DNA from 2 places in the Eubacterium sp. LMAG:50 genome. Region 1 is predicted to be linked to the other one. Evidence: predicted binding sites of a transcription regulator. Region 1 holds the regulator's gene; the other holds the start of a gene.

The links. Region 1 encodes NrdR, which represses ribonucleotide reductase genes. Its sites were predicted from a motif close to CACNANATNTNGTG; they were not measured.
Region 2: the regulator NrdR is predicted to act here: its motif matches at 3,182-3,195, upstream of nrdD (anaerobic ribonucleoside-triphosphate reductase).

What each region holds. Positions count from the first base shown of each region.
Region 1 covers NZ_NALP01000009.1:25,482-32,318, forward strand. Annotated here, with positions in the region: gene CCC31_RS12330 (shikimate dehydrogenase) at 1-602, shown strand, start outside; gene CCC31_RS12335 (YqeG family HAD IIIA-type phosphatase) at 794-1,309, opposite strand; gene nrdR (transcriptional regulator NrdR) at 1,498-1,947, opposite strand; gene CCC31_RS12345 (PRC-barrel domain-containing protein) at 2,010-2,273, opposite strand; gene sigG (RNA polymerase sporulation sigma factor SigG) at 2,478-3,254, opposite strand; gene sigE (RNA polymerase sporulation sigma factor SigE) at 3,354-4,055, opposite strand; gene CCC31_RS12360 (sigma-E processing peptidase SpoIIGA) at 4,146-5,051, opposite strand; gene pdxT (pyridoxal 5'-phosphate synthase glutaminase subunit PdxT) at 5,211-5,783, opposite strand; gene pdxS (pyridoxal 5'-phosphate synthase lyase subunit PdxS) at 5,844-6,719, opposite strand.
Region 2 covers NZ_NALP01000007.1:1,232,399-1,239,235, reverse strand. Annotated here, with positions in the region: gene CCC31_RS10675 (PTS sugar transporter subunit IIB) at 1-102, opposite strand, end outside; gene CCC31_RS10670 (Cof-type HAD-IIB family hydrolase) at 153-977, opposite strand; gene CCC31_RS10665 (PucR family transcriptional regulator) at 1,345-2,355, shown strand; gene CCC31_RS10660 (acyl-CoA thioesterase) at 2,546-3,031, shown strand; gene nrdD (anaerobic ribonucleoside-triphosphate reductase) at 3,430-5,556, shown strand; gene nrdG (anaerobic ribonucleoside-triphosphate reductase activating protein) at 5,643-6,185, shown strand; gene dut (dUTP diphosphatase) at 6,210-6,653, shown strand; gene spoIIP (stage II sporulation protein P) at 6,717-6,837, opposite strand, start outside.

The sequences.
Region 1 (6,837 bases):
AGTTAATAGGTGCTGTAAACACAGTTGTTAATCAAGACGGAAAATTTATTGGTCACAATACTGACGGAATTGGATATATGCAATCTGTTAAGGATGCCGGATTTGATATAATTGGAGGTAAAATGACATTAATGGGTGCCGGTGGTGCTGCATCTTCAATTCTTGTTCAGGCTGCAATAGATGGCGTGAAAGAAATCGATGTTTACAACAGACCCGGAACTAATTTTGATAAAGCTCAGATTTTAATTGACAAGTTGAATAAAGTTACTTCAGCTAAAGTTTCTCTCTATGATTTAAATGACGAAACTTCTTTAAAGAAGTCATTGGATTCAAGCACAATTTTAACTAACGGAACTTCTCTTGGTATGGCGCCAAATACCTACTCTTGTGTTATTAAAGACAGTTCCTTTTTACATCCTGAATTAATTGTTTCTGATATTGTTTATAACCCACTCGAAACAAAACTTATGAAAATGAGTAAAGAAATAGGTTGCCCTGTATTCAATGGTTTATATATGCTTTTATATCAGGGGGCTGAAGCCTTTAAGCTTTGGACAGGGAAAGAAATGCCTGTTAATGAAATCAAATCAAAGTTTTTTTAGAAATATTATCAATTAATTTTGAACAATAAATTTTAAAATGAATTATTTTATTCATTACGGATGATATAATTTTTTCAATATCATCCGTAATTTTTTTATTATTCAATAAAACAAATCTCACATTTTCAATATTTATATAATTTAGGGTTGTATAATCAATTTATCAGACTCATATAAACTTATGATTTATACTATTTACTCATATCGGTTTTAGACATTTTCTTTTTCCAACGCCATAAAATAAATTTTTCAGGAATTCTTTTTAAAACTATTTGAATTTCTTCTTTTTTATCGATTTTTTTAACCATCACACTCTGGATTCCTGTTCTGTTTGCGCCATACACATCTGTGAATATCTGGTCGCCTACAAATATTGTAGAATCTACATCTGTGTGCATTAATTCCATCGCTTTTTTATAGTTCCTAGTTGAAGGTTTATGTGCATCAAATATGTATTTTGACTTAACTGCATAAGCGAATGGCTCAACTCTTGGTTCCTGGTTATTTGAAATAAGACACGTATCAAGTCCTATTTTTCTTAATTTTTCGAAAAATTCAATACTCTTATCTGTAGCGGGATGTCCATGAGGAACTAATGTATTGTCAATATCAAATATCACTCCTCTTATCCCCTGTTTATAATACATGTCAAAATCTATATCTTCTACAGAATTTACATATTCATTTGGGTAAAATCTTTCAAGCATATTTTTCTCCTGCGTTCTATCTTTACTTAACTATGTTTCCACATCATCCAGATGCTCTAATTTAAAATATTTCTACATCATAAGATGCACTAATTTAAAAATGTTCCTACATCATCAGATACACAATTTTAAAATATTGCTACATCATTAGATGCACTAATCAAAGTTATTCTTTCATCATCTATGCACTAATTTAAAAATTTCTTTAACTCATCCATAAATGTATTTACATCTTTAAACTCTCTATATACAGAAGCAAATCTTACATATGCAACCTGGTCTAATTCTTTAATTTTATCCATAACGATTTCACCAATCTCATTACTTGAAATCTCTTTTTCTTCTTTATTAAATATCTCTGCCTCTATTTCTTCAACCGTAGATACTATCTGATCATAAGATACAGGTCTTTTATGACATGAACGTACAATTCCCCTCTCTATCTTACTTCTATCATACGGTTCTCTGTTATCATCTTTCTTTATAACGATAAGCGGTATTGTTTCTACTTTTTCATATGTAGTAAAACGTTTACCACATACCTCACACTGTCTTCGGCGTCTGATAGAATTATTCTCTTCTGCCGGTCTTGAATCAATTACCTTTGTATTTTCTTCTCCACAAAATGGACACTTCATATTCTGCCTCCTAATACTTAATTCCAGTCATAAATTGATTATAAAAAGAATTAGTTATATGGTCAAGACGTTTTGTACTTATGCTTTACATCATCTAAGTCTACACTAACCAAAATAATATCATCCCCAATCTGCTTTACACATTTTACAGGAATTATATATTCAAAATCGCTACATATAAGATTACAGAATTTTGTAGGCCCGGGCACAATCAGTGCTTCTATACATCCTGTGCAAATATCAAATTCCAAGTCTTCTACCGAGCCTATCATTTTACAGTCACAACAATTAATTACTTCTTTCTGTTTTAACTCACATATTCTCATTTTTGCTCTGCAGTCTTTTTTTTATTTTATGAGAAAAATTTGTATTTTATGATTATATCTTATATAGTGTTTTATTATTTTATCTTATATAGTGTTTTATTATTTTAACTGATATATTATTTTGTATTTCCATGTCATCTATTTTTTTATCATTATTACATATATCGCCTTACATTTTTATCCCATATAGCGTTTTATCACTTCTTATCGCATATAATGCTTCATTGCCTTTATCGCATTTTTTTCAAGTCTGCTAACCTGTGCCTGAGAAATTCCTATTTCATCAGCTATTTCCATTTGTGTTTTTCCCTTAAAAAATCTTAAGTCTATTATTTCTTTTTCTCTTTCCGGTAGCCCTTTAATTGCTTCAGCAAGAGCTATTCTATCTACCCATTTTTCTTCTTTATTTTTTTTATCACTTATCTGGTCCATCACATACAAAGTATCTCCTCCCTGGTCATATACCGGGTCAAATAAAGATACCGGACTTTGTATTGCATCTAAGGCATATATAACTTCTTCAGATGTAGCTCCAATTTCTTTAGATATTTCACTTATGGTTGGTTCTTTATTGCTTGTCTTCATTATACGCTCTTTAGCATAAATAGCTTTATACGCTGTATCTTTTATCGACCTGCTTACTCTGATTGATGCATTATCTCTTAAAAATCTCTTTAGTTCTCCTGCAATCATAGGTACTGCATAAGTTGAAAACTTTACATTTAATGTGTCATCAAAATTGTCAACTGCTTTTATAAGTCCAACGCATCCAATCTGAAACAAATCATCCATATTTTCATTGCTTCCCGAAAATCTCTGAATAATACTTAGCACAAGTCTCAAATTTCCCTGAATGTACCTTTCCCTTGCTTCTTTGTTTCCTTTTTTTATCTCTTTAAAAAGTTCAGTTTTTTCTTCATTTGTCAGTAACGGTAATTGTGTCGTGTTTACTCCACTTATTTCCACTTTAAAAAGAGCCATATTTTCCTCCAAATCATTCAATTACTTCTTATCAACAAACAAATATTTGTCAATTTGTATTACATTTAAATGATTAACAAAAACACGGCTCTTTATACATTATTCATATTTTACAATTTCTTTTTTTAGTCGATTCATTATCTTTTTTTCTAATCTTGATATGTACGATTGTGATATTCCAAGAAAATCTGCAACTTCCTTCTGTGTCATCTCCTCCCCATCTTTATTATTTAGTCCAAATCTCATTTCCACTATTGATTTTTCACGTTTATTTAATTTTTCAATTGCTTTTTTTAACAGACTTTTCTCCACTTCATTTTCAAGTCCTCTTGATATAACGTCCTCATCTGTTCCAAGAATGTCCGAAAGCAAAAGTTCATTACCATCCCAGTCAACATTTAAAGGCTCATCTATAGATACTTCAAGTTTTGTTTTATTGTTTCTTCTCAAATACATTAGTATTTCATTTTCAATACAACGTGATGCATATGTAGCAAGTTTTATGTTTTTATCTGTCTTAAACGTATTTATTCCTTTAATAAGACCAATTGTTCCTATTGATATCAAATCTTCTACGCCTACCCCTGTATTATCAAATTTTTTTGCTATGTATACAACCAGTCTCAAATTATGTTCTATTAACATTCTTCTTGCTGATTCATCATTTTCATTTATTAATTTTTCTAACTGTTTTGCCTCTTCTTCACCTTCAAGTGGAGCCGGAAGCACATCCGGTCCTCCGATATAATGTACTTCATTAGACTCATCTGAAAGTATCCATCTGGTAAGCACAGGAATCACATTTAAATTTTTAAGCAATTTTTCTCTCCTCTCTTTTATTTTTAATTGTGGACATGCATTGCAATTTCGCAATCATCTATTTACTTTGTTTCAAAATTGTGAGCGTGTATTACAATTCTCGCAATCGCCTATTTGTTTTTGATTTGTTTCACTATTATGTAGAATAAATTCAGAATTTAAAAGCATCTGATATTTTTTATCGTTATTAAACATTCCTTTATAAATTCCTAATACCGGATTTGAAATTTTCAAATTAATGTCTCTATTTTTAATTTCCATATAATCAACAGTAATTCCCGTCAATATTCCATTTTGACTTCCAACTGATTTGAATGGAATAAGAAAACATTTCTCATTTCCGGTTAAAATTTGTTTTATTACATTGTATTGCAAAACAGATACCGGTCTGCCTTTGTACGGTTCTCTTAAACTATTTCCTGTATCTTCTAAAGCGACTGTTTCTATCTTTGAATCGCCATTTACAATTCGTACATTATACAGATTTTTGCGGATCTTGAGTTTGTTTAGCATTTGATAAACTGCCACCTTCATTAACAGACATCCAATTACTATTCCAAACATCAGCATTAGTACATTTAATTTTTTGTGTTCCTGTGTTTTTGCCTGTGCCACTGTTTTCCCCCAAAAACTATAGCTGCTAAGCATTGATACCACCCCATTCAACACAAAAGTAACACAATATACAACAGTCAGCATTTTTATTCCAGATAACTTTCTGTTATTAAACGCAATTCCGGTCATTATGTATGGGACAACCAGCCATGTAAATAATATTTGCAACACTCCGTATTTTACTTTAAGCACTAATATTATTACACTGTAAGTTGCTCCAAATAAAGCTGCGATAACACATCTGATTGCTGTTCGTACCTCTATTTTTCCTTTAAAGTTAAGTATCTGTTTTGCAACAACTAAAATAATAAAATCCATTAGAAAGTTTATTGCAAAATACACGTCTACATATATTACATGCATCCTTCACCTCCAAATGGTAAAGCCATTATATACTTAAATCCCCGAAAAATTTGTCGAACTCTCGTGTAATAAAAAAATACATTTACAAAAAATGTAAATGTATTTTTCTTAAAACGTAAAATCTGATTTCATGACATCTTTAATAAATAAAAGTAAATTTTATTTATTATTTATTATCATATCTACGAAATATTTATGTATTTTATCACTCTCATTTAATTCAGGATGAAATGACATTGCTAACATATTATTGTATTTTACGGCTACAATTTTTTCATTTACCACAGCCATAATTTCTGTGCCACATTTAACTGCTTCCACATATGGAGCCCTGATAAATGTCATTGGGACCTTTCCTATCCCCTTCATTTCTTCTTCCGTATAAAAGCTGCCTAATTGTCTTCCATAAGCATTTCTCTTTACTTTTACAGGCAACAGTCCTAAATGAACTTTATCATCATTTGCTATTTCTTCAGCTAAAAGTATCATTCCTGCACATGTTGCAAGTACCGGAAGTCCTTTTTTTATTTTATTTTTTATTTCGTCTTCCATTCCAAGTTCTTTGATTAATTTACCCTGAACTGTACTTTCTCCCCCTGGAAGTATAATGCCATCAAATTCTTTATCCAAATCTTCTTTTTTACGAAGTTCAATGCATTCTACCCCTAACTTTTCAAGCATTTTTTCATGTTCTATAAATGCGCCCTGCACTGCAAGTACTGCAACTTTCATTGTATGTCTCCTTACATTTTAGTATCAGATATAATCTAAAATTTACATTTTAAAATTATATTATTCTCCTCTTTTTGCCATTAAAAGTTCAATTTCCTGCTCGTTAATTCCAACCATGGCCTCACCTAAATCTTCTGATAATTCAGCAAGCATTTCATAATCATTGTAGTTTGTTACAGCCTTTACTATAGCCTGAGCACGTTTCTTAGGATTTCCTGATTTAAATATACCTGATCCTACAAATACACCTTCTGCTCCTAACTGCATCATTAAAGCTGCATCTGCAGGAGTTGCAACTCCACCTGCTGCAAAGTTAACAACCGGAAGTCTGTGATTTTCATGAACATATAATACTAAATCATATGGAACTCTTAATTCTTTTGCTACTTCGTATAATTCATCTTCTCTCATTGATCCGATTCTGGCAATTTCCTGATTCATCATTCTCATATGACGCACTGCCTGAACAACATCACCTGTTCCAGGTTCTCCTTTTGTTCTAATCATTGAAGCACCTTCATTGATTCTTCTTAAAGCTTCTCCTAAATCCTTTGCGCCACATACGAATGGAACATTAAATTTTGTCTTATCAATATGGAATACATCATCTGCCGGTGATAACACTTCACTTTCATCTATGTAATCGATTTCAATTGCTTCTAAAATCTGAGCTTCAGCAAAATGACCGATTCTGCACTTTGCCATGACAGGAATTGAAACTGCTTCCTGAATTCCTTTAATCATTGCAGGGTCACTCATTCTTGCCACACCGCCTGCTGCTCTAATATCTGCCGGAATTCTTTCAAGTGCCATTACCGCACATGCTCCTGCTTCTTCTGCTATCTTTGCCTGTTCCGGTGTTGTAACATCCATAATTACTCCACCCTTTAACATCTGTGCTAATTCCTTATTAAGTTCATATCTTTTATTTGCCATTTTTGCTCTCCTTATAATACCTTTATTTGTATTTATTTTTAGGATTACAAACGCGTCTGTAAATTCAACCTATTCTCTTTTATATTTAGGCTTCTAATTTGATATATCTTTTTTACTT
Region 2 (6,837 bases), on a different contig from region 1:
ATCAATTACCATAACTCTGTTTGCACCGGACTTTGGTGTCCACTGAGAAGCTACTATTCCATGTAACAATCTGTTGTCTAATCTTGCTAATGAAATTCCCATAATTTTCTCCTTTCCTGCTTTTAGTTTTTTTATTTTTAAATACATTCGTATCAACGAATTTCTCTATAAATATCCATAAGAAACTTTCCTACACCATCATTATTATTTTCTGTAATAACATACTTTGCACACTTTTTAACCTCATCTAAAGCATTTCCCATTGCCACTGGAATTCCTGCATAATTAAGCATTGATATGTCACTTTCGCTATCTCCAATTGCAACTACGCTTTTCCTATTAATTCCCAACTGTTCACATAACCACCCTAAAGCTATACCCTTACTAGTTTTTTTTGAACATGCTTCAACAGCCAATATGTTAGACTGCATAATTATTATTTTCTTATACTTATTCTTCAACCTCTTAATTTTTTTCACATCGCCAGGGCTGTTAAGTAATGTTCCTATTTTTTCAGGAATAATATTTTTCTCCATTATAATATCTATCAAACTTTCTTCATTCACACCTGATACTTCAAAAAATTCAGCAAACGTATTCAGTAAAAAATTTGTTATATTTTTTGTTGAATAATAAATTTTTTCGTTACTTACAAAATATGTAAATATTTGATATCTTTCCAATTCTTTTATTAAATCAATTGATTCAAATAAATCCATTGAAACTACTCTTAGATTTTTCTGTTTAACGCAATCTTTTATAATTCCACCATTCTCTCCAATAAAATATCTGATTCCAATTGGTTCAAGTTTCTTCTGAACAATATCATCATTTGACATCCTTCCGGATGTTGGCACAATGTATATACCTTTACTTATAATTTTCTCCATAACACGCATACTTTCAGGGGAAATCTTTTTGTTGTCATTTAATAGCGTGCCATCTAAATCTAATGCTATTAATTCTATTTTCTGCATGCAACCTCCTTATAATATGTTTTCACCTTCTTTTTAGTATATTCAAATATTAACACACAATTTCTGCATTTTATAGCATATAAAGCATAATATCATACTTTATTTTTGTGCTTACAGCACAATTTTATTGTGTTATAATGTATAATTATGAATACATTTTCGTGTATTAATCTGGCAAATCCGATTTTCTTCCCTAATGATTTAAAGGCAAAAAAGTCATAAAGTCTTTATCATAAAAAGAAATATATCTGATAATTAGGTTCTTTTATAACAATACCAAACTTAAAGACATATCATAAACTGCTATTTTATGCAGATTATGATATGTCACAAGCGCCTAATAAATACTTAAAAAGGAGATATTATCATGTCACTGACACTTGAATATTTTTATCAAAAAACAAGCACCAAATATAATTTAAAATTATTGACTACTTCTGTGAATCTTAATAAAGAAATAACTTGGGTATACCTTTTAGACGATATAAATAACAGTTCTTTTGTAAGAGGTGGAGAACTAATTATCACAACCGGTCTAACTACTAAATGCACTCAGAAACTAGACCATCTAATAAACGCGGCTTACATCAAAGGTTCCTGTGGTTTACTAATCAATACTGGTATGTATATTAAAGATGTTCCCTCTCGAATAATCGAATTTGGGGAAAAAAATAATTTTCCTATTTTTTCAATGCCATGGGACACTCATATAGCTGATATAATGCAGGAATATTGTAACGAAATTATTTCCGAGCAAAAAGTTGTTTTGCAAAAAAACAGTGTATTTCTAAGAAGTATTTTACGTTCTTCTTTAAAAGAAGATATACAGATTCTTAATCAATTCATAGGCTTTAGAGTTGTTGCCAGTAAAATACCTTTAACCATTCTACATTTTGCACAAATTGAACTTGATAATATTCATTATTATATTTGTTCCACTAATAGCATTATTTCTACCGATTGTAATATAGGCTTAAGTAATCATATTGAATCAATTGATTCAATGTACCAATACTATATGCAAGCCTATAAGGCTTTAAAAGTTTCATTTATAAAAGGACAAAATCTAATGCATTTTTCTGACATTGGACTTTACGACATATCTCTTTCTATTGATGACAAGTATGTTTGTGAATATGCCCATAAACTGCTTTCACCATTAAATGATAGTGAACTCTTAAATACTTTTCGTGTATATCTAGAATGTAATGGAAGCGTTAATTTAGTTGCTAATAAACTTTTTGTTCACAGAAATACAATTAATTATCGCATTCATCAGATAAAGGAGCAGTTATGCTTAGATTTAGACATACCTGAAAACAGATTAAAATATCTTCTTGCACTCTACATATGCGATTGTGATAATATTAACTTTTAATAATTATCTGCATAATTGAAATTTAACCTGAATTATTCGCAGAACAGACAGTATCTGAACTGACAATTGAACCATGAATATGAAAATTAATCCTTGCAGCCACTTTTACGGCATAGTCACGAATAATTCAGTATTAACAGTATTAACAATATTAATGATTAATTAACTATACAAAGGAGCGTGTTTATATATGAATAGAAAAAATATTAATGGAAAAACAGTTTCTTTTTCAAGGACTGAGCAGGTACATGTAATAAAGCCATGTGATTTAAATGGTGGCGGTCGTTTATTTGGTGGAGCATTACTTTCCATGCTTGATGAAATTGCCGGAATTGTTGCAAAGCGCCATTCCGGTTGCAATAATGTAACAACTGCTGCAATCGACCATTTAGACTTTAAAGATGGAGCCTATGTAAATGATTTGCTGGTAATTATCGGTTATGTAACATATACCGGAAACACTTCAATGGAAGTTCGCATAGATACTTATGTTGAAAATAATGAAGGAATGCGTCACCCTATTAACAGAGCTTTCTTTGTAATGGTTGCAATGGGCGCTAATAACAGACCAACAAAAGTTCCACCGCTTATCATTGAAAATGAATTTCAGCAGGCCGAGTGGGACTGTGCCCTTAAACGAAAAGAAAACCGAATCAAGATGAAGAATGATTTTTAATTTCATTCACATATGCAATATATTTTTCTCTTTAAATTTATAATTGCATTCAAATAAAATATATTTCACTTAATTAAATTAATTTATTTTTCACTTGACAATTTTTTATTTTCTGTTCCATCCCATTATTAAAGGCTCTCTTTTCTCAAACACTATATATTGTGTTTTTGTTTTTTAATTTTCGCAATATTTTGTAGACATTCGTTTAGCTTAGTGCTATAATCTAATGTATGCGAAAGAGTTAAACACCTTACTTGATTATCATAGTTTAACACATCGCTTTTTTATTGCCTAAAAACACAATGTATTTAATTGTGTTTAATATAGAACAGCATTATTATCGTATTTTTAATGCTGTATACATGATATATGAAAAGAAAGAAGGAACGAAAAAAATGATAAGTGTTATTAAACGTGACGGTCATAGAGCTACTTATGATCGTAACAAAATTGTATCAGCTATTCAGAAGGCGAACACAGAAGTCGACCAGGAAGAAAGAATTAGTGAGGAACAGATTTATAATATATTAGCTTCTATTGAAAACCGTGGTTTTGATGAGATGGCAGTTGAAGATATTCAGGATATTATTGAGCAGAAGCTTATGGCCGAGAAGAAATTTGTTCTTGCAAAAACATACATCATTTATCGTTATACAAGAGAACTTGTTAGAAAAGCCAATACTACTGATGATTCTATTCTTGCATTAATTGGTAATACTAATAAGGATGTTATGGAAGAGAATTCAAATAAGAATGCTGTAGTTGCATCAACTCAGCGTGACTTAATTGCCGGTGAAGTTTCAAGGGATTTAACAAGAAGAGTTTTACTTCCTGAAAAGATTTCTAAAGCTCACGATGAAGGAATTCTTCATTTCCATGATTCAGACTATTATTTGCAACCTATTTTTAACTGCTGCTTAATCAATATAGGAGATATGCTTGATAACGGAACTGTTATCAACGGAAAATTAATTGAAAGTCCTAAGAGTTTTCAGGTTGCATGTACTGTAATGACTCAGATTATTGCAAGCGTTGCAAGCAGTCAGTACGGTGGACAGTCTGTAGACATTAAGCATTTAGGAAAATATCTCCGTAAAAGCCGTGAAAAATATACAAGAAATTATCTTTCAAAATATGGAGATAAGGTTGACCCTGAGACATTAGAATCATTTGTAAATGACAGACTTTATGATGAATTAAAGTCAGGTGTTCAGACAATCCAGTATCAGATTAATACTTTAATGACAACTAACGGTCAGTCACCATTTGTTACTCTTTTCTTAAACATCGATGAAAATGATGAATATGTAGATGAAGTAGCAATGATTGTTGAAGAGATTTTAAGACAGCGTTATGAGGGAATTAAAAATGAACAGGGTGTTTACGTTACTCCTGCTTTCCCTAAACTTATATATGTTTTAGATGAACATAACTGCTTAAAGGGTGGCAAATACGACTACATTACTAAGATGGCTGTTAAATGTTCTTCTAAGAGAATGTATCCTGACTATATTTCAGCTAAGAAAATGCGTGAAAATTACGAAGGACAGGTATTCTCATGTATGGGTTGCCGTTCTTTCCTTTCTCCTTGGAAAGATGAAAATGGTAATTACAAATGGGAAGGTCGTTTCAATCAGGGTGTTGTAAGTATTAACCTTCCACAGATTGGTATTATTTCAGGACAGGATGAAGAAAAATTCTGGCCACTTCTTGAAGAGAGATTATCTCTTTGCTTTGAAGCACTTATGTGCAGACATCACGCATTAGAAGGTACACTTTCTAACGTCAGCCCAATTCATTGGCAGTATGGTGCTATTGCAAGACTTGGTAAAAATGAACCTATTGATAAATTATTACACGATGGTTATTCAACTATTTCTCTTGGTTACATTGGTTTATATGAAGTAACTAAATTAGTTAAAGGAGTTAGCCATACAGACCCTAAGGGACTTGATTTTGCATTGCGTGTTATGAAACGTTTAAGAGCTGCTTGTGATTCATGGAAAGAAAACACAGGTATTGCATTTGGTTTATACGGAACACCTGCTGAATCATTATGTTATAGATTTGCAAGAATTGATAAAGAAAAATTTGGCGATATCAAGGATGTTACAGATAAGGGTTATTATACTAATTCTTACCATGTTGATGTTCGTGAAAAGATTGATGCTTTCAGCAAATTTACTTTTGAAAGTCAGTTCCAGTCTATTTCTTCAGGTGGTGCTATTTCATATGTTGAAATACCTAACATGCGTAACAACCTTGAAGCTCTTGAAGAATTAGTTAAATTTATATACGATAACATACAGTACGCTGAATTTAACACTAAATCAGATTATTGTCATGTATGCGGATATGACGGAGAAATTATTATCAATGATGATGGCGAATGGGAATGCCCACAGTGTCACAACAAAGATCATTCTAAGATGAATGTAACAAGAAGAACTTGCGGTTATTTAGGTGAGAACTTCTGGAATGTTGGTAAGACAAAAGAAATTAAAGCACGAGTTTTACATTTATAGTAACATATATTTCCTACAGGGCCTTTGCAATTAATTTGGCGAAGGCCCATTTTAATGTATTATTTCAATAAATTTGGAGGTTGCTTATGAATTACGCAGATATTAAGCGTTATGATGTTGCTAACGGTCCCGGAGTAAGAGTTTCCGTGTTTGTTAGTGGCTGTACTCACAGATGTCCCGGTTGTTTTAACGAAGAAGCTTGGGACTTTAACTTTGGAAAACCTTTTACACAGGAAACAATTGATTATATAATAGATTTGCTTAAACCTGATTTCTACAAAGGTATTACGTTTCTTGGTGGTGAACCTTTAGAACACGTAAATCAGCAGGGGCTTCTTCCTCTTGCGAGAAAGATTCGTGAAGTATATCCTGAAAAATCAATTTGGTGTTTTACAGGATATGATTTTGAAAAAGATGTACTCGGTCGAATGATTAATGAATGGCCTGAAACTAAAGAACTTCTTTCTTACATAGATGTTTTAGTTGATGGTGAATTTATCGAAGCTCAAAAAGACTTATCTTTAGTATTTAAAGGTTCAGCTAATCAAAGACATATATTAGTTCAGGAATCAATGAAATCCGGCTCTCTTGTATTATGGGAAAAACCGGAATATATTACTAACTTTTAATATTCATTATGAAAGGATTTAACTATGACAGCAAATATTAATATTAAGAAACTTAAAGATTCAGCAGTCATTCCAACATACGGCTCTGAATGGGCTGCCGGAGCTGATTTGTATGCATGCCTTGATACACCGGCAACAATTCTTCCAGGAAATACTGTTTTCATTCCAACAGGTATCGCTCTTGAAATTCCTGTAGGTTATGCAGGACTTATTTATGCCCGCAGTGGTCTTTCCTGCAAACAAGGTTTGGCTCCTGCAAACAAAGTAGGTGTTATTGACGCTGACTATCGTGGTGAAATTATTGTTGCTCTTCATAATCATGGTGATTCTGCAAAAACTGTAGAACCCGGCGATAGAATTGCTCAAATGGTCATCACTCCATTTTTAACAGCTAACTTTATCGAAACAGATGAATTAAATGATACTGTTCGTGGTGAAGGTGGTTTTGGTTCCAGCGGAAAAAACTAAATAAAATAACGCTAAGTTATATGGCATCTTCAATTTTTATACAAAAATCGAAGATGCCATTCTTTATTCTCCCCGCATTACTTTATCTATCAGTACAGCAAGAGGTTCTGCTGCATTTACGGCCTCCTGATATGTATTTGTCTGAGCGCCAATTTCAATAAGCATACACTGTCTGCACACTCCA